2 regions of the Brevibacillus composti genome follow, and region 2 is predicted to be linked to the other one. Evidence: predicted binding sites of a transcription regulator. Region 2 holds the regulator's gene; the other holds the start of a gene.
The links. Region 2 encodes LexA, which represses DNA repair genes until DNA is damaged. Its sites were predicted from a motif close to CGAACATATGTTCG; they were not measured.
Positions count from the first base shown of each region.

Region 1: a site for LexA is predicted at 9,062-9,075, ahead of uvrB (excinuclease ABC subunit UvrB). Genes of this name have one in related genera too.

Region 1 is NZ_CP066308.1:3,964,118-3,974,919, reverse strand. It holds gene ftsX (permease-like cell division protein FtsX) at 1-152, shown strand, start outside; gene JD108_RS19895 (murein hydrolase activator EnvC family protein) at 177-1,376, shown strand; gene JD108_RS19890 (S41 family peptidase) at 1,476-2,954, shown strand; gene JD108_RS19885 (PDZ domain-containing protein) at 3,076-4,344, shown strand; gene JD108_RS19880 (YcdB/YcdC domain-containing protein) at 4,576-6,261, shown strand; gene JD108_RS19875 (IS1182 family transposase) at 6,548-8,263, shown strand; gene JD108_RS19870 (flagellar hook assembly protein FlgD) at 8,278-8,970, opposite strand; gene uvrB (excinuclease ABC subunit UvrB) at 9,147-10,802, shown strand, end outside.
Region 2 is NZ_CP066308.1:2,023,122-2,033,923, reverse strand. It holds gene ltaE (low-specificity L-threonine aldolase) at 1-395, opposite strand, end outside; gene JD108_RS10505 (iron-sulfur cluster assembly accessory protein) at 510-812, shown strand; gene JD108_RS10500 (HelD family protein) at 898-3,162, opposite strand; gene crcB (fluoride efflux transporter CrcB) at 3,212-3,580, opposite strand; gene JD108_RS10490 (DUF896 domain-containing protein) at 3,671-3,874, opposite strand; gene yneA (cell division suppressor protein YneA) at 3,987-4,343, opposite strand; gene lexA (transcriptional repressor LexA) at 4,501-5,124, shown strand; gene JD108_RS10475 (DUF456 domain-containing protein) at 5,192-5,680, opposite strand; gene JD108_RS10470 (DUF4269 domain-containing protein) at 5,833-6,441, shown strand; gene JD108_RS10465 (DUF2500 domain-containing protein) at 6,983-7,354, shown strand; gene ltrA (group II intron reverse transcriptase/maturase) at 7,479-8,741, opposite strand; gene glnA (type I glutamate--ammonia ligase) at 9,344-10,678, opposite strand; gene JD108_RS10450 (MerR family transcriptional regulator) at 10,710-10,802, opposite strand, start outside.

The DNA of each region.
Region 1 (10,802 bases), 1.9 Mb from region 2:
CCATCAATGGAAGCCTGATCGCATCCCAAATGTTCCAACTGTTGCCGCTGTTCCCGCTCGTCTACCAAGTATCGCTGGCTCTCCTGGCGATCGGCGCCTTTATCGGCATCTGGGGCAGCCTGGTGTCCGTACGCCGTTTCTTGCGGGTGTAATCACGCACGTTAGGGAGGAAAACCATGAGGAAGAAGATACTGTTATCCGTCCTGGCAACCGGCCTGCTGACCGCGTCCGTCGCACCTGTCACCGTCAGTTGGGCGGCGAGCAAGTCATCCCTGGAGAAAATCAACCAGGAACTGGAAGCCATTAAGCGAAAGAAGAATGCCCAAAAGAAGCAAGTAAAAGAAACCGAACAAAAAATTGCTTCTGTCAAAAAACAGGCGAAAGATCTGGAGACGGAACTGATGGCCATCGACCTGCGCCGCAACGAGACCCAGAAAAAGCTGGACAAGCTCGAAGCGGAAATGGAAGTGACCAAGGTCAGGGCCGCGGAAGCGCAGGATCAGCTGGATGAGGCCAAAGAACGCGTAGCCAAGCGGGACAGTCTCTTGCGGACGCGGGTCAAGGTCATGTATGAACGCGGTTCCGTGTCTTATTTGGACGTACTCTTGGGCGCCTCGGATTTCGGCGATTTTCTGACCCGTATGCAGGGGTTGAAGCTGATTTTTGAGCAGGATACCAAGATCCTGGAAGAGAACAAGCGCGACAAGGAAACGATCGAAAAGAAGAAAAGCGAGATTGACCATCAGCTGACGGTATTTGCCGCCATGTACGAAGAGGCGGAAAATCTCAAAGCCGAATTGGACAAGCAGTACAAGCGCAGCGTCGTAGTGAAGGCCGAGCTGCAAAAGCAGGAAGAAGAGCTGAACGAGAGTCTGGAAGAATACGGACAGCAATTATTGGCCCTTGTCAAACAGGAAGAGGCCAAGTACGCTGAAAAAGTGCGCGCGCTCAGCTCGAGCAGCAGCGGCTACAAGGGCGGGCGGCTTGCCCTGCCGATTGATGACGGACTGTTTCGCTGGACTTCCGGCTTCGGCGTTCGCAAAGACCCGTTTACCGGTCGCTCTGCTGGGCATAATGGAGTAGATATGGCAGCGCCAAAAGGAACGCCGATCAAGGCTGCGGCTCCGGGGATTGTCGTGTTCGCCGGCTACTACGGGGGATTCGGCAACGCCGTCATGATCAAACACAGTCCGGAGATCACGACGCTATACGGCCATATCCGCGAGGGTGGCATCAAGGTCTCCGTCGGACAAAAAGTGGACGTTGGACAAAAGATTGCAGAGGTTGGCTCCACTGGCCGTTCTACGGGGAACCACCTGCATTTTACCGTATACCAAAATGATGTGGCTGTGAATCCGATGCCGTTCCTGCGATAGGCTTGTTCCGGAGATGTTTGGGCAATATTGCTTGCCAGTTTCGCATACACTAGCTGCATACCTTTTCCACCGGGGAGCACAAAGGATGGTGTCGTAACGATGAAATGGAATGGACGTTCCGTGTTGGCCCTCGTGCTTGTTTCCATGGTCGCGAGCAGCTTTCTGACTATGGGATTGTTGAAAACGTCAGCCAGCACGCAGAGCACCTCAGCTGTCACGGCAGCAGCAGGCGCGCTGTTTAGCGGAGGACAGCAGGAATACCCGAAGGAATTCAAGAAGCTTCTCGATGCCTTTTCTGCCATCAAGCAGGAATACATTCAGGATGTCACGACGGAACAACTGGTTGAAGGGGCCATCAGCGGCATGGTAGGCTCCCTCAAAGATCCGTACAGCGACTATATGGACCCGACCTCCGCAGCGGAATTCAATTCCACGCTGCATTCCACCTTTCAGGGGATCGGGACGGAAGTGACGATGCAAAACGGACGTGTGACCGTGGTTTCTCCTTTCAAAGGGTCCCCGGCCGAACGTGCGGGCTTGCGTCCGAACGACCAGATCATCAGCGTGAACGGCGAATCGCTCGAAGGGCTGGATCTGCACCAAGCGGTCACGAAAATCCGCGGACCGAAAGGCACGAAGGCGGTTCTGCAGATCGTAAGGCCGGGCGTGCCGGAGCCGCTCACGATCGTCTGCATCCGCGACGATATCCCGATCGAGACCGTCACCAGTGAGCTGATGGAGAAAGATGGAGTCAAAATCGGCGTCATGAACCTGAGCCAATTCTCCTCGGAGACCGCGAAACATTTTGCCGACCAGCTGAGCGATCTGGAGAAACAGGGGATGGACGGGTTGGTTATCGACGTTCGCGGCAATCCGGGCGGCTATCTCTTGGCCGTCAAGGAGATCGGCGAAACGCTGATACCGAAGAAGGGCAAGATCGTGGAAATTGAGTATGGCTCGGCTACCAAGCAGCATGAAGAGTATTATTCCAAAATCGACGAAGCGAAGCCGTATCCCATCGCCGTCTTGATTAACGGCGGAAGCGCCAGCGCGTCGGAGATTCTCGCCGGAGCGATGAGCGAAAGCGGCGGCTACAAGCTCGTCGGGGAAAAATCCTTCGGGAAGGGCACGGTTCAGAGCACGATGGAGATGGCGGACAAGAGCCAGCTCAAGCTGACCATCGCCAAGTGGCTGACGCCCAAAGGAAACTGGATTCATGAAAAAGGAATCGAGCCTGACGTCAAGGTAGAGCAGCCCGCCTACTTTAACGCCACGCAGCTTCCCGCAGACAAGGTCCTGGCCCGCGACATGGCCGGCAATGACGTCAAGAACCTGCAGTTGATCCTGACCGGACTGAAGCTTCCGACCGGGCGGGACGACGGCTACTTTGATGAAAAAACTGAGCAGGCCGTCAAGAAGTTCCAGGCCGCGCATAACCTGCCGGCAACCGGAAAAGTAGATCAGGCGACGCGGACTGCGATGGAAGACAGCCTGCGCGAAGAGATGCGCAAACCGGAAAATGATCTCCAGCTGCAAAAAGCGCTTGAGGTCGTGGCCCAGCAGGCAAAAGCAAAATAATCCAGGAGCGAAAGGCAGGGAATTGCCTGCTCTCCGTAGAAGTGGTTACCACGGCTCGATATGGCCGTGGTTTCTTTTTTCTCGGACGATACAGAAGCTGTTCACAGACGAGGTGAAACAGATGGCGATAGAAAGCGATATAGGGGCGGTTCTCTCCGGGTTTGGCCGTTTCTTTCTGAACCCCGTATTTTACCTGTTTCTGCTGTTTATTTACTTGCACTATCGGCGCCAGATGCTGCTGGAAAGACAGCTCTTTGCCGTTCGCATTCAACATCCGCTGGAGCAGACGGTCCGCTCCCTGGGCATGGGCATCGTCGGCGGCTTGTTGATCTCTGTATTGGCTGCCGCTCTGGGGATTGTGATTCAGCTCCAGGATTTGTGGCTGCTCTGGGGATTGGCCGCCATCCTGGCACTCATCCGACTGCGCTACCTCTGTTTTGCTTACGCGGCCGGTTTGCTGACGCTGTTTCACGCGGCGGCGAAGCTGTTGCCCGACTTGACGCACACTCCCGGCATCGGATCGCTATGGAGCCTGTTTATCCAGGCAAAGCCGCTGCCGCTGCTCGGTCTTGTAGCGGTGATGCATCTGATCGAAGCGTTTTTGGTGCGCTGGAACCGGGGAAGGGATGCGTCGCCGATGTTCGTGGAGGGACAGCGGGGACGGATCGTCGGAGCGTATCTGCTCCATTCTTTCTGGGTGACGCCGCTGGCGCTGTTCGTGCCCGTGGAAGCGGGAGCATTTGGCGGAGAGCTGTATGCGGGCTGGCCGTTCTTTGGCACCGAAGCGGCTGCCTATGGTCTCTTGCTCCTCCCTTCGGTCACAGGCTTTTCGGCGTTGACGCAGACGGAGATTCCCGCTCGCAAGGCGGGGCATATTTCCAGACAATTGACTTTTTACGCCCTCCTGCTGCTCGGCCTGACTGCTCTGGCTGTATGGTGGCCGCCGCTCATTCTGCTGGCTGCGCTGTTTGCGCTGATTGGCCACGAAGGCTTGTTCTGGCTGGGCGAATGGCAGGAAAGGCAAAAGGCCCCGGCTTTTATCCAGTCTTCGCGCGGAGTAAAAGTGATGGCGGTGCTGCCCGGCACGCCCGCGGAGGAGATGGGCGTCCGAATCGGCGAGGTCATCGTCCGGGTGAATGGCCAGGCCGTGCGCAACAAAGAAGACTTGTATCCCGCCCTGCAGGCCAACCCGGCCTTTTGCAAAATGGAAGTGCTGACGCTGGAAGGCGAGCTGAAATTCGTCCAGTGCGCCGTCTATGCGGGCAATCATCATCAGCTGGGGATAATCGTCGTACCGGATGCGACGACGCGGGTGTTCGTCGATATGCGGCAGGCGAGTGTCATGCAGCTGGTGAAAGAGAAACTGGAAAAGCTGAATCTGGGTGCCTGATCGCGAAGGATCGATTCCCTATTGTAGAAGGCTCTGCCGACCTTGACTCGGCGGGGCTTTTTCTTTTTCCAATCCCAGGGGCGGTGCGGCCCTCGTCCGAAATAGGAGAGAGCGGTGTCGAAACAGTTAGAAATAGTTAGAATTCTTTATAATTGTTAACGGTGTGGTGCGTAACGCAAAGGCACCCCCCATCGTCTATTAGACGAGTAGAAAAAGGAGGAATTATTCACCATGAAGGCATACAAAAAACACGCCTTGCGCTTATGTGCAGGAGTCGTAGCGACAGCTAGCCTATTTTCCGTCCCGATCCATTCTCATCTGGCTGTGGCTGCCGAGGAGCAAATCGCGATGATGCCGGTTCCGGCGACGATATCCAAGGGAATTCAGCAATTGGCAAAGCTATTGCCTGAATTGCAGAACAGCACGGCAGTGTACCAGGGGCCCGTGGACGGACCTGGTGTCAGCGGGGACAGCGTCTCTTTTGTGCTCAAGACGAATGGAGCGGACGAAGCCGTCAGCAGGGCCATTTTTGATCCGCAAAATGGACAATTGCTGGTGCTGGATCTGCAGCCGAAAGCGCCGGATCAGACGCAAGCGTGGAAGCTGACGGATGAAAGCGCAAAGGAGAAAGCCGCCGCCTTTTTGCAAAACCTGCATCCCCATGGCAAATTCTATACAGCGGGAAGCGTCTCCCATGAGGAAGGCAAGGCGACCGTCCGCTTTGTACGCAAGCATAATCAGGTCGCTCTCACTGATCCTTACGACTGTTTTGTCACAGTTGACGGGACTGGGCGCGTCATCGGGTACCGGACGCATAACGGCGCGATGTACGAGACCCTCGATCCGCAGGGCATGCCATCTGCGCAGCGCGTGATGTCGGAGGCTACTGCCGCTCAGCGCTATGCCGACAGCAAGCCGCTTGAGTTGGTCTATCTCCTGGATGAGAAAGCGGGCGCAGAGGCGGAGTCTGACAGCGCCAAGCAGCCAACGGCCCAATTGGTGTACGCCCTCAAAGGCGGAGTTGTCAAGGGGCCTCATACGGGCGGCGCCCTAGATGCCATGAGCGGAAAACCGCTGGCGAACGCTGCGCAGCAGGGACAAACCGTCTCCGTGACGGGAAAGGCAACGTACGCTTCGTTAAAAAGGGAAGACTCAGTCAAAGCCTTCGCCAAGGAAATCACCGGCGCAGAGCTGGATAAGCTGCCGCTCATTTCCTACGCGGATGAGCAGACGCAGACCCGCTTGTATATTTGGGGCGTCTTTGGCAAAGAGCAGAAGGATGAGGAGAAGGTATACAGCCTCGGCCAGTTTCCCGAGGATGTGAAAAGCGATCAAAAGCTTCACGTGCTGGTCGAGGTGGATGAACAGACCGGACAACTGGTCAGAATGAGTCGGCACGACGGTACAGATCCGCGCAAACCAACCGATAAGGAAAGGGACTTGAAAACGGCGGTCTCCTGGATGGAGCGCCTGCTCCCGACAGGTTCGCATGAGTTCCGGCTGAAGGATGAAGGGGACGAAGAATTCAGCATCTGGGTAGCCGATCCTCTCCGTGAAGGTGTTCCTGTCTATCAGAAGGGGCAAAGCAAGCAGCAGGGAGCATTTGTCGTGCAGGTGAATCCGCTGAATGGCTCGATCCTGTCGCTAAGCCGGGCATCGGCAGAGGATGCCGTATATCCGGAGCGCGGAAAGGCGATCTCCGAACAGGCCGCTCTGGCCGCATTGCTGAAGGCATATCCCCTGGAGCTCGCCTATGTAAAGACGCAAGCGGATGCGGAGAAGGAAGCAGAATGGAAACTGGCGTACGACCTCTCCTTCCGCCAGACGAAACAGCATTGCTTCTGCGGTGTGGAATCCAAGGTAGACACGACGGTGTACGTGGATGCCTTGACAGGAAAAGTCATCACCGAGGAGTAAGCAAGGCGAGAGCGGATGTATTCCTTAGATGAAAATCACAACGGAAAAATAGAGGGGATCCGAAACAAAAAAGGGGGCTGTCCAGAAAGTCAGCATAAACTGACTTCTGGGCGCCCCGTTTTTGTTGAATGTAAAAAATAAGCACAAAAAAACCGTCTTTTCTTGTAAAATGGAAGTTACCACACTACCAATTCAAGAAAGGACGATTTTCTTGCGTAATCGGACGACTACTAATCATGATTATACCATGCAACTGGCTCTTCCTCTACAGGATGTGGAAGAAAAAATGATGCCCACGCGACATCTTGCCCCTACCTTCAAACCGTACGACAACAAGCAGGCTCAGATGATTCTGGATTTGGAGATGTATGTTCCCACCCATCATGTGGCTCGTGTCATTGATGAAATGATCGAAGCCATTCCGGATCAGCAGTTGTTTGCTCATTACACGGGCGGAGGCCGCAGTTCCTACCATCCCAAAATGATGCTTAAGGTGATCCTTTACGGCTACTCACAAAAGGTTTATTCCTGCCGCGGTATTGAAAAGCTGTTGCGTGAGAACCTCCCGGCCATGTGGCTGGCGGCGATGCAGCAGCCTGACTTCCGTACCTTGAACGATTTTCGCGGCGTGCGCATGAAAGCGTTCATGGACGAACTGTTTGAAACGATGATCCGCAAGCTCATCGCGGACAACTACATTTCGATGGAGCAGTACTTTTTGGATGGCACAAAGATTGAAGCCGATGCGAACAAGTACTCTTTTGTGTGGAAAAAATCCACGCTTCGCTTCGAGGAAAAGCTCAAGGAAAAGGTGCAGGCCACCCTTGCGCATATTCATACGCTCACGCAGCAAGAAGCTGGCGAATATGCAGCGGCAGACCCGGAAGAGCTCCCTGCCAAGCTCGAAGAAGCAGCGGCCGTGCTGGAGGAAAGAGTCGAAGGCTTAACCGAACAGCTCACGCAGACCAGCGGCAGCGAAGAGCGGAAAGCCTTGCGCAAAGCGCGCAGTGCCTTGAAGAGGCCGCTGAAACAGATTCGGAAGGATTTCCTTCCTCGCTTCGCCAAGTATGAGCAGCAGAAAGCCTGCTTTGGCGATCGCAACAGCTACTCGAAAACCGATCCGGACGCCACGTTTATGCGCATGAAGGAAGATCACATGAAAAATGGCCAACTGAAGCCAGGCTACAATGTGCAAATGGCCACGGAAAACCAGTTTGTTTTGTTCTACAGCATCCATCAGCGTCCTACGGATACACGATGCTTTATTCCGCATATGGAGCGATTGGCGGCGTCTTCGTTGCCGATGCCCAAAACCGTGATTGCCGACGCTGGCTATGGCAGCGAGGAAAACTACTTGTATGCGATGGGCGAAGAAAAACAGCCGCGATTTGAGTTTCTCATACCCTACGGCAACTATTTGAAGGAGAAAACCCGACGATACCAGAAGGACATCCGGCACGCTTCCAACTGGACGTATGAAGAGCAGGATGATCGCTTTGTTTGCCCGAATGGTCGATACGTTCGCTTTAAGAAATACCAGACGAAAAAAAACGCTTCTGGCCTGGAGCAAAGCTTCAAGATCTATGAATGTGAGGATTGTAGCGATTGCCCGCTCAAGCTCTCGTGCACCAAAGCAAAAGGGAATCGCCAGGTACACTGGAACACGATATGGGAAGAGTTAAAGGCAAAGGCCAAAAGAGCCCTTGAGGATGACGAGAAGTCCGCGATCTATGCTCGGCGTAAAGTGGAGGTAGAAAGCGTGTTCGGTCACCTCAAGGGCAACCGGTCGTTCCGACGGTTCTCCTTACGGGGGCTGGACAAGGTTCACGTCGAGTTTGGGATTGTGGCATTGGCCCACAATCTATTGAAAGTGGCAGGCATCCGCCTCGCTACTTTCCTGCAAAAGCAGCCGCACAAAAAAGTTGGACGGAAAACATTACGTTTTTCCGCCCAACTTTTTATTTTGGGGACTTATTGGACAGCCCCCTTCTCTGCGTACTAACGTCTGTTCTTGCCTTATGAAAACGTGCTTGCTTGCGCTTCGTAGCCGACGATCTGATTCAGCTTTACTTTTTTGCCGTCGCCGAGGACGAATTCAACCAATCCGTTTCTCATGCTGACGGCTTGAATCACGCCGCTCGATTCGCTCGTCGACTGCGAGCCGTCCGGCTGTGTGGCGGTTTCGGTGTAGGTAATCCCGTAGCCGATCATCTGCGCGTACTTCAGGCTGCTGTCCAGATTGTTGCCGGACAAGCCCTTGGACTCCAGGCCCTCAATCCAATCGCGTGGGATCGGCGTGGCCTCGCCCTGGATGCGGAAATAGATTTTTCCCTGGTCGAGATAGACCGCTTCGATCACGCCCGATTTTTTCTGGTGGCTGACTTCGCCGGTCAGCTCGTCCTTTGTCTGCAAATCATAGGTAGCGGTTCGGCCGACCAGGCTCTCATACTCGCGCAGGGTCAGCATGCTGTTGTTGGATTGCTCCATCAGGCTGGCCATCTTCGTTATTTTTTCCACCATGGTCATCATGCTGGTCTGCTGCAGGAATTGGGAGTTGTCCATCGGCGAGAGCGGATCCTGCTGCTTCAATTGCTCCAGCATCAGCTTCATGAATGCGTTTTGATCCAGCTCGGTGCTAAACTCCTTTTTCCCCTTGTAGCTGAGGTGAGGCTGTATATAGGCATTGTTATTTACGCGCGTATCGGACATGGTGAACCTCCCTGTCTTGGACGGGTCCGTCAATCTGACGAAAAAGCCGCTTCTTTAACAGGTATCGGCAAAAGGCTCCGGGAAATAAAGACAAACATTTGTTCGAATTTCCGGCTTATTTTTTGAATGATTGTGTTATAATGGAAATGAGAAGGTACAAGGAGATGAACGAGGGAATGGACCGTTTTGAATTGGTATCGGAGTTTCAGCCGTCCGGGGACCAGCCGACCGCCATTGCCGGACTGGTGGAGGGTGTACTCGCAGGGAAGCGGCACCAGACACTGCTCGGGGCGACGGGCACGGGGAAGACCTTTACGGCCGCCCAGGTGATCGCCAAGGTCAATAAGCCGACGCTGGTGATGGCCCACAACAAGACACTTGCCGCCCAGCTGTGTGCCGAGTTCAAGGAGTTTTTCCCGAACAACGCGGTGGAATACTTCGTCAGCTACTACGACTACTATCAACCGGAAGCGTACATTCCCCACTCGGATACGTATATTGAAAAAGATGCGAGCATCAACGACGAAATCGACAAGCTGCGCCACTCTGCCACCAGTGCGTTGTTCGAGCGGCGTGACGTCATCATCGTCGCTTCGGTGTCTTGCATATACGGCTTGGGTTCTCCCGAGGAGTACCGCGAGCTTCTGCTGTCGCTGCGGGTCGGGATGGAAAAGGGACGGGACGAAATCCTGCACCGCCTGGTGGACATCCAGTACGACCGCAATGACATCAACTTTACGCGCGGCACGTTTCGCGTGCGGGGAGATGTGGTGGAGATTTTTCCCGCGTCTCAGAGTGAACACGCCATACGCGTCGAGTTTTTCGGTGATGAGATCGAGCGGATTACATCCATTGATGTCCTGACCGGAGAAATATTAGGCGAGCGCGACCATGTGGCGATCTTCCCGGCTTCCCACTATGTGACCCGGGAAGAGAAAATGAAGCGCGCCGTTCAAAATATTGAGCGCGAGCTGGAGGAGAGGCTAGCCGAATTGCGGGATGCCGGCAAGCTGCTGGAAGCGCAGCGTCTGGAGCAGCGCACCCGTTACGATATTGAGATGATGATGGAGATGGGCTTCTGCTCCGGGATTGAGAACTACTCCCGCCATCTGACCGGCTTGCCTGCAGGACATGCGCCGTATACGCTTATCGATTATTTCCCGGATGACTTCCTGCTCATCGTCGACGAGTCCCATATGACCCTGCCGCAGGTGCGGGCCATGTACAACGGAGACAAGGCCCGCAAAGACGTGCTGGTGGAGCACGGCTTCCGTCTGCCCTCGGCGCGGGACAACCGGCCGCTCACCTTCCAGGAATTCGAGGCCAAGATCAAGCAGGCGATCTACATCTCCGCCACGCCGGGTCCTTACGAGCTGGAGCATTGCCCCGAGGTGGTGCAGCAGGTCATCCGTCCGACCGGATTGGTGGACCCGACCGTTACGGTACGCCCGATCAAGGGTCAAATTGACGATCTGATCGGCGAGATTCAAGCGACCATCGCCAAGGACGAGCGGGTGCTGGTGACGACGCTGACCAAAAAAATGTCAGAAGACTTGACCGACTATCTGAAGGAGATCGGCATCAAGGTCCGCTATCTCCACTCCGACATCAAGACGATTGAACGGATGCAGATACTTCGCTCCCTGCGCCTAGGCGAATTCGACGTGCTGGTCGGGATCAACCTGCTGCGGGAAGGCCTCGATTTGCCGGAGGTGTCTTTGGTCGCCATTCTCGATGCGGACAAAGAGGGCTTCCTGCGCAATGAGCGTTCCCTGATTCAGACGATTGGGCGCGCGGCGCGGAATTCCGAGGGACGCGTCATCATGTACGCC
Region 2 (10,802 bases):
AAGCGTGTCCGGGGGAAGTGTATATTCCGGCTGCGGACGGCTCTTGCGATGGCCTCCGGGGTAATGACGCCACGCTCGCCATTGATGGTTCTCGTCTGAACTCCCGCCAGCGCTGCAACCGCCCCGCCCTCGGAGTAAAAGATATGGGAATCCGCTTCCATAATCACCTCATCGCCATTGACGCAATGGGTGAGCACGGCCAGCTGGTTGCCCTGCGTACCGCTGGTAACGAACAGCGCAGCCTCCTTTCCCAATATCTCGGCGGCCAACTTTTCCAAGCGATTTACTGTCGGGTCTTCCCCGTATACATCGTCACCGACTTCGGCTTCGAGCATGGCACGCTTCATCTCTTCCGTGGGCTTGGTTACGGTATCACTTCTGAAATCGATCGGCATATGTTCCCTCTCCTCTCTCGCTTGGAATATTGTAACACTTTCTTGCGTTGCATCAAGATTTACCGGTTTGCTAATATGAAGAGGTACGATACCAATGACAAGGGAGACTGACTGATGAAGGTAAAAATTACCCGAAACGCCGCCAAGCAGCTTAGCACTGTGCTGGAACAGGAAGCAGACAAGGAACTGAAGCTCCGCGCCTACATAACCCATGCTCACGGCGATCACGCCCATTACGGCCTGGCACTGGACAAGCCGACTGAGGACGATGTCGTCATCGCCACGGATAAAGAGATTGATGTGATTTTGAAAAAAGACGAACCGTTGCTGGACGGCATCGTCATTGATTACCTCTATACCCCGCAGGAAGGCTATGTCATCACCAACCCTTCCAAGGGAAATCACGGCGATCATTAATGTCTCCCTGGCCCCCGCTCGCATACAAAGCAAGCGGGGGTTTTGCATGTTCATGCAAGCAAAATAAAAAGCCGATGCCTGCTCCTTACTTCGACAGCTCACTCTGCTTGTAGAGCGCGGGCGGAATTGCAGCGATGAGCGGACTCATCCGGCTCGCGCGATGCAGCAAGACGAGCCGATGCACCGGCCTCGTCATCACCACGTACAAGAGCTTGGTATCCCATTCCGTCTCCTCGTACTCCTCGCTGTCCAAGACGATCACGACGTCAAACTGCAAGCCTTTTGTCAAATAGGCCGGCATCACGACGATACCGCCGGGGAACTGTGCATCCTTTACGCCCAGCAGCTGGATGCCTTCGATGTGAGAGCGCAATGCTTTGTACGCTTTTTTGCTGGCCTCCCCATTTTTGGCGACCAATGCGATAGATTGGAAGCCTTCGCTTCGATATGCCTCCACGCGCTGTGCCAGATATTCCACCGGCAGTCCATTCCCGTCCCAGGAGATTCGTTCGGGGACTTCTCCATGTCTTAGGACCGGCTTTGCCATCACGGTTTCCGGCAAGCGGATTTTGCGCAGGACCTCGTTTGCGCAGCGCATGATCTCGATGGTAGAGCGATAGCTCTGGGAGAGGGTGTAATAGACCCCTTTCGGCTGTACAAATACGCCATCCAGCAGCTCCTCCCAGGATTGCAGCCCCCTGTAAGCATGGATTCCCTGCGCAATATCGCCCACGACGGTAAGTGAATCCCTCTTGGTGACGAGGCGGATGACGGCCAGTTCCATCGCGCTCAGGTCCTGTGCTTCATCGACCACGCTGTGATCGAAGTAATCCTCCTGCTCCAGCCCTTCGATTAAATGGCGAAGATACAGCAGAGGAGCGACATCCTCCGGCTCGATCCGCTCGGCGGCAAAAATCTCCGCGCTCGACGAAGAAATATCCTGGATCACTTCCGCTGTCATTTCCTCATGTCCAGCTCCACCTGCCAGCTGCATCAGCAATGAGAGATCGGTCAAGAGTTCCTGATAGGCTTCAAAGGCCGTCAGTTCCGGGAAAATGCCAAAATAGCTGTCGAGCAGCTGGTCAATCATTTTTTCAAAGCGAGCGAGACCCTGTTTGTCGAGATCGATCTTCTGATCCCGCAGGTGGGAAAACAGCTGCTTGTTCACTTCCTGCTTCACATGCTTCCGTACCGCTTCCAAGCGCCGCCGGTAAGGAAGATGGGCATAGGTGCGGGCAAACAGCTCCCGGATCTCCTCTCCCGGAATCGCAAAGACATGGTTCGTCCGCTTATAGACAAAGCTCAGTTTTTTATAGGCAATTCTCGTCTCCGCCACATGGAGCAGATACTGGTGCAGCGCTTCGCGGAAGGCCAAGGATCCCTTGAAGCGAAGCCTGCGAAGGGCGATTTGCCTCTCCCGCTCGCTGTGGCCGTCTTCAAAAAAGAGGTGCAGCGGCTTGTGCGGGTCCATGATACGCCAGCCTTTGGGCAGAAGCGCTTTCACCAGTTTGGCGGCCCAATCGAGAAAAGTTGACTGCTGGACGTCCTCTACGCCCAATTCGGGCAATACGTCGGAGATATAGGTGAGGAACAAGCGGTTCGGGGCGAAGACCATAAATTTCTTTGACAGCATGGTGTCCTGATCGTTGTAGATCAGATAGGAGAGGCGATGAAGTGCGATCGTTGTCTTTCCGCTTCCAGCGACGCCTTGGACCACCACGGGACGGTCCTTGTCCGCCCGAATGATGTCGTTTTGCTCGGACTGGATGGTAGCGACGATATCTTTCAGTCTGCTGTCATTGGTTTCGTTCAGATTGGCCGCCAAAAATTCGTCGATGTAGCCTTCTTCCAAAAATTCGTCGGGATGGCCTACCTCGCGTTGAATGCTCTCTTTGAGCGCCCCATCGTAAATTCCGGTGATTTTGCCGTTTTGCATGGAAAAGTTGCGTTTCAACCGCACTTCTCCGCGCACGATGTCCCGGCCGTTGCGGAAATAGGCGTCCTTGCTCTCGCCGCTGTAGTAGAGACTGGCAATCGGGGCCCGCCAGTCGACGACGATGGAATCAAAGGTGTCCTGGCGAACGATCCCCCTCTTGCCTATGTAAACACGGTCCATTTCATAGGTCTCGTCCTTCAGAAAATCGACACGCCCAAAATACGGCTTCTCCAGGCCCTGGTCCTCCAGATAGCGTAGCTCTTTTGTCTTCTTGTAGTTGACGACTTGCTTGACGTAGTCGTCGGTGACCTCTTTTACATCCCTGCGCAGGGCATCGATTTCCTTTTGGATGATCATCCGTGTCTCATCCAAGCGCTTTTGCTCGTAATCGTAATCAGGATGACGGATCGTCATCTGCATCCCCCCTTCTCCGCTTCCTTATGGATTGCCATACCTGTCCGGTTTACCATACCTGTCTGCCCAGCCAGATCCCGGCCGCGCAAGCCAAAAGCCCGAGCATGATGCTGGCGCCTGCGTAGAGGAGTCCACGCACGAGCAAGCCCTCTCCGACAAAGCCGACAACCTCCAAAGAAAAGGTTGAAAACGTCGTAAATCCGCCCAACAGTCCGGTCGTGAGCAAGAGATATACATCCGCCGGGAGCAGACCTTTTTCTTTCCCCCATACATAAAAAAGCCCGATTGCAAAGGAACCAAGCACATTGGCTGCCCACGTCCCGGCGGGCCAGCCAGGCTGGTTGAGCGCCTGACCTATTCCATAGCGGAGTGCCGAGCCCACTGCCCCGCCGATTGCCACTGCCATCCATGCCATCATGCCGCAGCTCCCCCTTCCTTTCTCCATATGGAACAAAAAGACACCCAAGCAAAAGCATGGATGTCGTGTTTTTATGTGAATGCGGCTCTCTTAGTGTTTGGGTTTGCCGTTGTTCTCCTCTAGGTCTTCAACATAACGAATCGAATCCAGATTGGAGCACAGCGACAGTTTCACGGCATCAATATATTTCTGACGCAGCACTTTTTGCTCCTGCTTCTCTTCATCCGTCAATCCGGTTTCACGGGATTTTTTGGCCAGTTCATTGATCCGTTTGATTTCTGTGTCTGATACCAAAGCCGATTCCCCTCGCTTTCAATGAATGCCGTTTTATTATACCATAACGCGGATGGGAAGCAAGGAGGCGGCGGAAAGCCACAGCCGTCGCAGCAGGCGGCCAAAGCCCGAGTCAGGGCTGAAGCGGAATCTCGATGGTCTGTCCCGGATGAATGATCGCCCCGTCCAGCTTGTTCCACTTCTGAATTTGATAGACCAGATCGCGCACGTCTTTGGTGGAGTCACCCTGGTATGCGACCGCAATCGTCCACAGACTGTCTCCCGGCTGGACAGTCACCTCCACGACAGGCTGCACCTCTTGTACCGCATGTTGATCATTTTCCTCTGACGCAAACACTAGTTCGGTCAATGTATAAAAAAAGAGAGTGAAGGCAGCGAAGAACAGAATGGCTTGTCCTCGCGTAATTCCCCAGCGTACTTTTCGGACCGGCTGTTTCGCAAATCGATTCGTCATCGTTCTTGTGCTCATAATTTCATCCCCCTGCAAACGTACGTTCTATCATCTTGTTCTCATCATAATGCGAACATTTGTTCATGTCAAGAAAAAAGTCGAACTTATGTTTGTCGAACGCAAGATCCCATGGTATAATATAGAAAACATGTTCGAGAAAATAGAGGTGTGGTCTATGTCCAAACTATCAAATAGACAGCAAGCCATTATCGATTTCATTCGCAAAGAAGTGCGGGACAAGGGTTATCCCCCTTCCGTTCGCGAGATTGGCGAAGCTGTCGGACTTGCTTCCAGTTCTACTGTGCACGGTCATCTTGCCCGGCTGGAGAAAAAGGGATTGATTCGCCGAGATCCTACCAAGCCGCGTGCGATTGAGCTGTTGCGAGAAGAAGAGCGGTTCCAGGATGACTTTGACGTCTCCGTCGTTCGCGTGCCGGTGATCGGTAAAGTTACCGCCGGCCAGCCCATTACGGCCGTGGAGCAGGTCGAGGAATACTTCCCCCTCCCGGACAGCATCGTAACATCGGACAAGGTGTACATGCTCCGCGTCTCCGGCGACAGCATGATCGAAGCCGGCATCCTCGACGGGGATTACGTCATCGTCCGCCAGCAAAGCGTGGCCAATAACGGAGACATCGTCGTCGCCATGACAGAGGAAGACGAAGCGACCGTGAAGCGATTCTTCAAAGAGAAACATCACTTCCGCCTGCAGCCGGAAAACTCAACGATGGAACCGATTATTCTGGATTCGGTGACCATTCTGGGGAAAGTGATTGGTGTCTACCGTCTCATTCATTAAGAAAAGGAACGAAAAAAGGCGTCCGAGTGCATGCTCGTGACGCCTTTTTATGCGATTGGACACTGACTTAGAACGCGGCGATAAAAAACCAGATGATCATGACAACCTGCAAGACCACCTTGACCACGGCGCTCCCGAGAAAACCGACGAGCGATCCCACTCCGGCCTTCACCGCTCGCTCCAATGGCTGCTTCTGGAGCAGCAGCTCGACCAGGACGACGAGGACGAATGGCATGATCAGCATGCCAAACGGCGGAAACACAAAGATGCCGAGAAAGATCCCCAGAGCCGCGGCCCATGAAGACGCCTTCGAGCCCCCGTACCTCTTGACAAAATACATATTCGTCAACAAATCGGCGCCGTACAGCAGAATGCTTAATACCGCCATGCCCCACCAAAAGGAAGCCGGCAATCCGGAGCCCGGGTCTGCGACAAAGAAGTGGTACAGCAGAAATCCGCCCCACAGCAAAAGCGTGTCAGGCAGTACAGGCAAAAAGATTCCCGCGATACTGAGCACAAAGAGAATGATGATGACCAACCACAGCAAAATATCCATTCCGTTGACACTCCCTTCTGTATAGGGTATACGATAAGGGACAACTTTTGTTTCTCTCTTGGCAGGAACTTTTCTATCAGTATTGCCCTGTGCGCCCTCTCCATAGCAGCGGAGCCGCACATTACGACGATAAAGAAAGGGGCCAGCTCGCGATGTATCCGATCTTTCCGCGACTCGAAGGCGATTTTCTCGATCCCCTCTATCTGAAAACGGGTACGCCCCGACAGCAGGACGCCTGGCAGGCGATTGACAGCCTCGGCATTTTCCACACGCTGCGAGAGTTTCAGCCGGTACTGGCCGGGACGATCCCTCTGGCGATCGATCTGGCGGAAAGCGATTTGGACGTGGTTTGTTATGCCGAGGATCTGGACCGGTTTGACCAAGCGATCTGCCTCCATTACGGCGATTTGGATGGGTTCGAGCACGGCCGCACGCTTGTCAGAAGCGTTCCGACCAGCATTGCTTCTTATTGGTACCGCGGTTTCTGCTTTGAGTGTTTTGCCCAGCCCATCCCGGCGACCCGCCAACAGGCCTATCGCCATCTGATCATCGAAGCCAGGCTGCTCCGGTTGGCCGGCCCCTCCGCCGCCCGGGAGATTCATCGGCTCAAGCAAGCGGGCTGGAAGACCGAACCGGCTTTTGCCCACTACTTCGGCATCTCGGGGAGAGACCCTTATCAGGCTTTGCTGGAGCTGGAGGCCTGCACGGATGCGGAATTGCTGGAGTTGATCCGGAATCGGAGCGGACAGCGCAACGATTAAGATGGGCCAAAGACATAATCGGCTGCGCAGTGGACGATCAATCGGCAACTCCATGGGCAAACCATCAGCTACGCAGATGGACCATCCAACAAAATAAAAAAGAGGGTAGGAGTCTCCCCCTTCCCCCATCCTCCTGCCTGTATCCGGCGGCCCCGTTTTCTCCCATCAGCGCGTGGACTTCGCCTTGTTTGATCTGGATGGATACGCCTTTCAGCGCCTTCACGCCTGAAAACGCTTTACAAATGTTGTTCATTTGCAGAATGCAGGGCTGATCCAACATGCATGCAGCTCCCTTCATCGAGGATAGTTCCGATTATAAGTTGCCGAATGATTGAAGGACATGGACATATTTCGGAAAATTCGATGAATTATTTCGGCTTTCGGTCTTTTCCGGACAGCAAAAAACCCCGGTATCAACGGAATCGGGGGGAATCTCGTGGCTTCTATATGCGGGCTGGCCTGGCTCGCTCCCGCATATTGAAACGAGACCCAGGCTGTAACCGTATTATTACTATCAGCAACATTCGAGGTGATTCGATTTATGATTAATGTCGGCTATGACCCCTTTCATGTTGGTCCGCCCTGGTGGTTTTTGGTGATCGCTGGACTGATTCTCACGATGATCTTGATTGCCATCATAAAGGGTATAGCGAATTGGATGAAAAACAACGCTTCTCCCATCCTCTCCGTTCCCGCAAAGGTGATCGCCAAACGAACAAGAACAAGCGGGGGTTCCGGGAATTCGAGCGTCTCTACGCACTATTACCTCACTTTTCAATTGGAAAACGGCGAGAGACAGGAGTTTCATGTTTCAGGCAGAGAATACGGACTCCTGATTGAAAACGACACGGGCGTATTGACTTACCAGGGAACCCGGTATAAAAAATTCGAGAGAAAGCCCGACATGACTTAGGCTGTGTCAGTAACATGCGCTCTCCTCAATCCCCCGGCGCGCATGTGTTCCATCGAGTAGGAGGGGGTGACTAACCCCCGTCCTCTCACACCACCGTACGTACCGTCCGGTATACGGCGGTTCATCAAGCTTGACGAAGTTTGAAATATCGCTGTACCAAACTCAACAGCCCTTGTTGTTGCCAGTAGGCGACGCCAAGGGCTTTGTGCATATGCGGAGTTTTCGTTGTCCGCCATGCCCCCTTGCGGGTGTTTGCAATTTCCAGTGCTTTATTATGGGAGAGACCTAGCGAACGAAGTTCGCGATATCGCGTTCGAACTCGTTTCCATTGCGTCCACAGACAGAGCCGGAGCCTTCGGCGAATCCATTCCTCTATTCGCAACAGGTGCTTTTTCGCCTCGGCCAACGCAAAATACCCAATCCATCCCATAAGGTATTGGTTGAGTTTCCGGATTCTCTCCTGCATGGAAATGCTCCAATGAGGGTTAGTCAGTTGACGAATCCGTTCTTTCAACCGGGTAATCGATTTGGGATGTAGCCGTATTCGCGCCTCTTTTCCTGGAACAAAACTAAATCCAAGAAACTTTCGCTTGTACGGCTGATCCACCGCACTTTTCTGTTGATTTACCTTGAGTTTAAGTACCCTGGTCAGGTATCGCTCCACACTCTCCTTTACCCGTTGCCCCGCGCGTTTCGTGCGTACATAGATATTGCAATCGTCCGCATAACGGCAGAAACGGTGCCCCCTCTTTTCCAACTCCTTATCCAAGTCATCCAGTAGAATATTGGCCAAGAGCGGACTTAAAGGGCCACCTTGCGGTGTGCCCTCCTCCGTTGTGACGCACACCCCGTTGACCATCACCCCGGATTGCAGGTAAGCACGGATCAGTTTCAGGAGACGCTTGTCCTTCACCTTCCGTGCTACACGACTCATCAAGATGTCGTGGTTCACTCGATCAAAGAACTTCTCCAAGTCGATGTCGACCACGTACCGGTATCCTTCCTCAATGAACTGCTTCGCCTTTCGCACGGCGTCGTGGGCACGACGTCCTGGGCGAAAACCGAAACTGGAGTTGGAGAAATCCGAGTCAAAGACGGGAGTCAATACTTGCAGGATAGCCTGCTGGATCAGGCGATCCACCACAGTAGGGATACCTAGTAGCCGCACTCCTCCGTCAGGTTTCGGGATTTCGACCCTGCGGACAGGAGATGGTCTATAAGTTCCCGCCTCGATCTGCGACCGAATGGTCGCCCAGTGCTCGCGAAGGTAGTCGCGCAGTTGTTCGGTTGTAACACCGTCGATTCCCGGAGCGCCCTTGTTGCCTTCGACCCGTTTGAGGGCAGCCGTGAGGTTCTCCCGTGACAGAACCTTCTCCAGCAGATCCATAACGATACTCCTCTCTCCGCACACATGTCACCAGTCTTGCCGTACAATGCTCAGCCCTTCTCTGTACCCTCGGGGCTTCACCCCTGCTATCCAGAGGAAGTTCCAAACTGGATTTCTGCTTCGCTGCATCGTATCGAAAGGAGTTGGGAACATGTGTTGACTTGATGTTCAGCCCTTCCCCACCGGGTGTCCCCGATTGGGTACTATGGCCTCTGCTGACTTCTGCATGTTCAGCGCCTCCTCACGGAGGCGGTTGCCAACAGCAGTAGGCATTCCATGCAGACCTCCCCGGGTAAGAGCGGTAACTTTCATCCCATGTACCTGCCCGATATACTGCTATACCCCTTGGCTGTATAGGGCTTTACCTTGTTGCGCAGGCTCACCCGAGTACAGCAGCCTCGAATCGGGTTTGTGTACCTCAGGTCGGGACTTTGCCGCCGGCTTCCTTCAGATTCCGCCTCACGGCGGACACCCTTGCCTTGAGCTAACGGTTGGTACAGCCAACCCCCGTTCAGGACTTTCACCCTATAGCTACCGCCCATGCCGGGCGCACGCAAAAAAAGCCCTCGCACCAATCGGTGCAAGGGCTCTTTTTTGACTGATTAATAGGTCTTCATATACTGCGTGCGCTCCCACTCATGTACGCGGGTGCGGAACATATCCCATTCGATTTCCTTGGCGTCCACGAAGTGCATCATGGCATGCTCGCCCAGGGCGTCGCACATAACCGGATCGGCTTTCAGGCATTCGATCGCCTCTTTCAGCGTAGCCGGCAAGCTGGAGATGCCTGCTTCTTCGCGCTCGGCTTCGTTCATGATGTAGATGTTGCGATCGACCGCCGGCGGTACTTGCAGCTTGTTTTTGATCCCGTCGAGACCTGCGCGCAGCATCACGGCCAAGGCCAGATACGGGTTGGCAGCCGGGTCTGGATTGCGCACTTCGATCCGGGTGCTCATGCCGCGGGAAGCCGGGATGCGGACGAGCGGTGAACGGTTTTTCGCCGACCATGCTACATAGCAAGGCGCTTCATAGCCGGGAACCAGACGCTTGTAGGAGTTCACCAAAGGATTGGTGATGGCGGTAAAGCCGCGCGCGTGCTTCAGAATGCCCGCCAGGTATTGCTTGGCGATTTCGCTCAGGCCGAGTTCGTCTGCCTCGTCATAGAACGCATTTTTATTGCCAATGAAGAGAGATTGGTGGGTATGCATACCGGAGCCGGCCACACCGTACAGCGGTTTTGGCATGAAAGTGGCGTGCAGCCCGTGTTTCCGTGCGATTGTCTTGACCACCAGTTTAAACGTGAGAATCTGATCAGCCGCCTCGATGGCGTCTGCGTACTTGAAGTCCACCTCGTGCTGTCCGGGAGCTGTTTCATGGTGAGATGCTTCCACCTCGAAGCCCATCCGCTCCAGCGTCAGAACGATGTCGCGCCGGCAGTTTTCGCCCAGATCAAGCGGTGCGAAGTCGAAGTAGCCGCCATGGTCGTTCAGATCGAGTGTCGGCTCGCCATTCTCGCCCAGTTTGAACAGGAAAAACTCCGGTTCCGGTCCGACGTTGAAGTTCGTGAAGCCCAATTCTTCTGCTTCCTTCAGAGCCCGTTTCAGGATGTAGCGGGGATCTCCTTCGAAAGGCGTGCCGTCTGGATTGTAGATGTCGCAGATCAGACGCGCAACATTTCCATGTTCATTTCCCCAAGGAAAGATCACCCATGTGTCCAAATCCGGCACCAGATACATGTCGGATTCCTCGATGCGTACGAAACCTTCAATGGAAGATCCGTCAAACATCATCTTGTTGTCCAGTGCCTTGGGCAGCTGGGAAACGGGGATTTCGACGTTTTTGATGGTTCCCAACAGGTCTGTGAACTGCAGTCGAATGTAGTTGACATTCTCTTCCTGGGCTAAACGAAAGATGTCTTCTTTGGTGTACTTGCTCACGAATCTCTCCTCCTATATACTCTGGGATGTATCAGTGGAAGAAGCGGGATAGCTCCCCACGTATTAACGCAGTCTCGCCTTGGCGATTTGCGTTGGTAAAGAAGATTTGCTGCTTGAGGAGCTG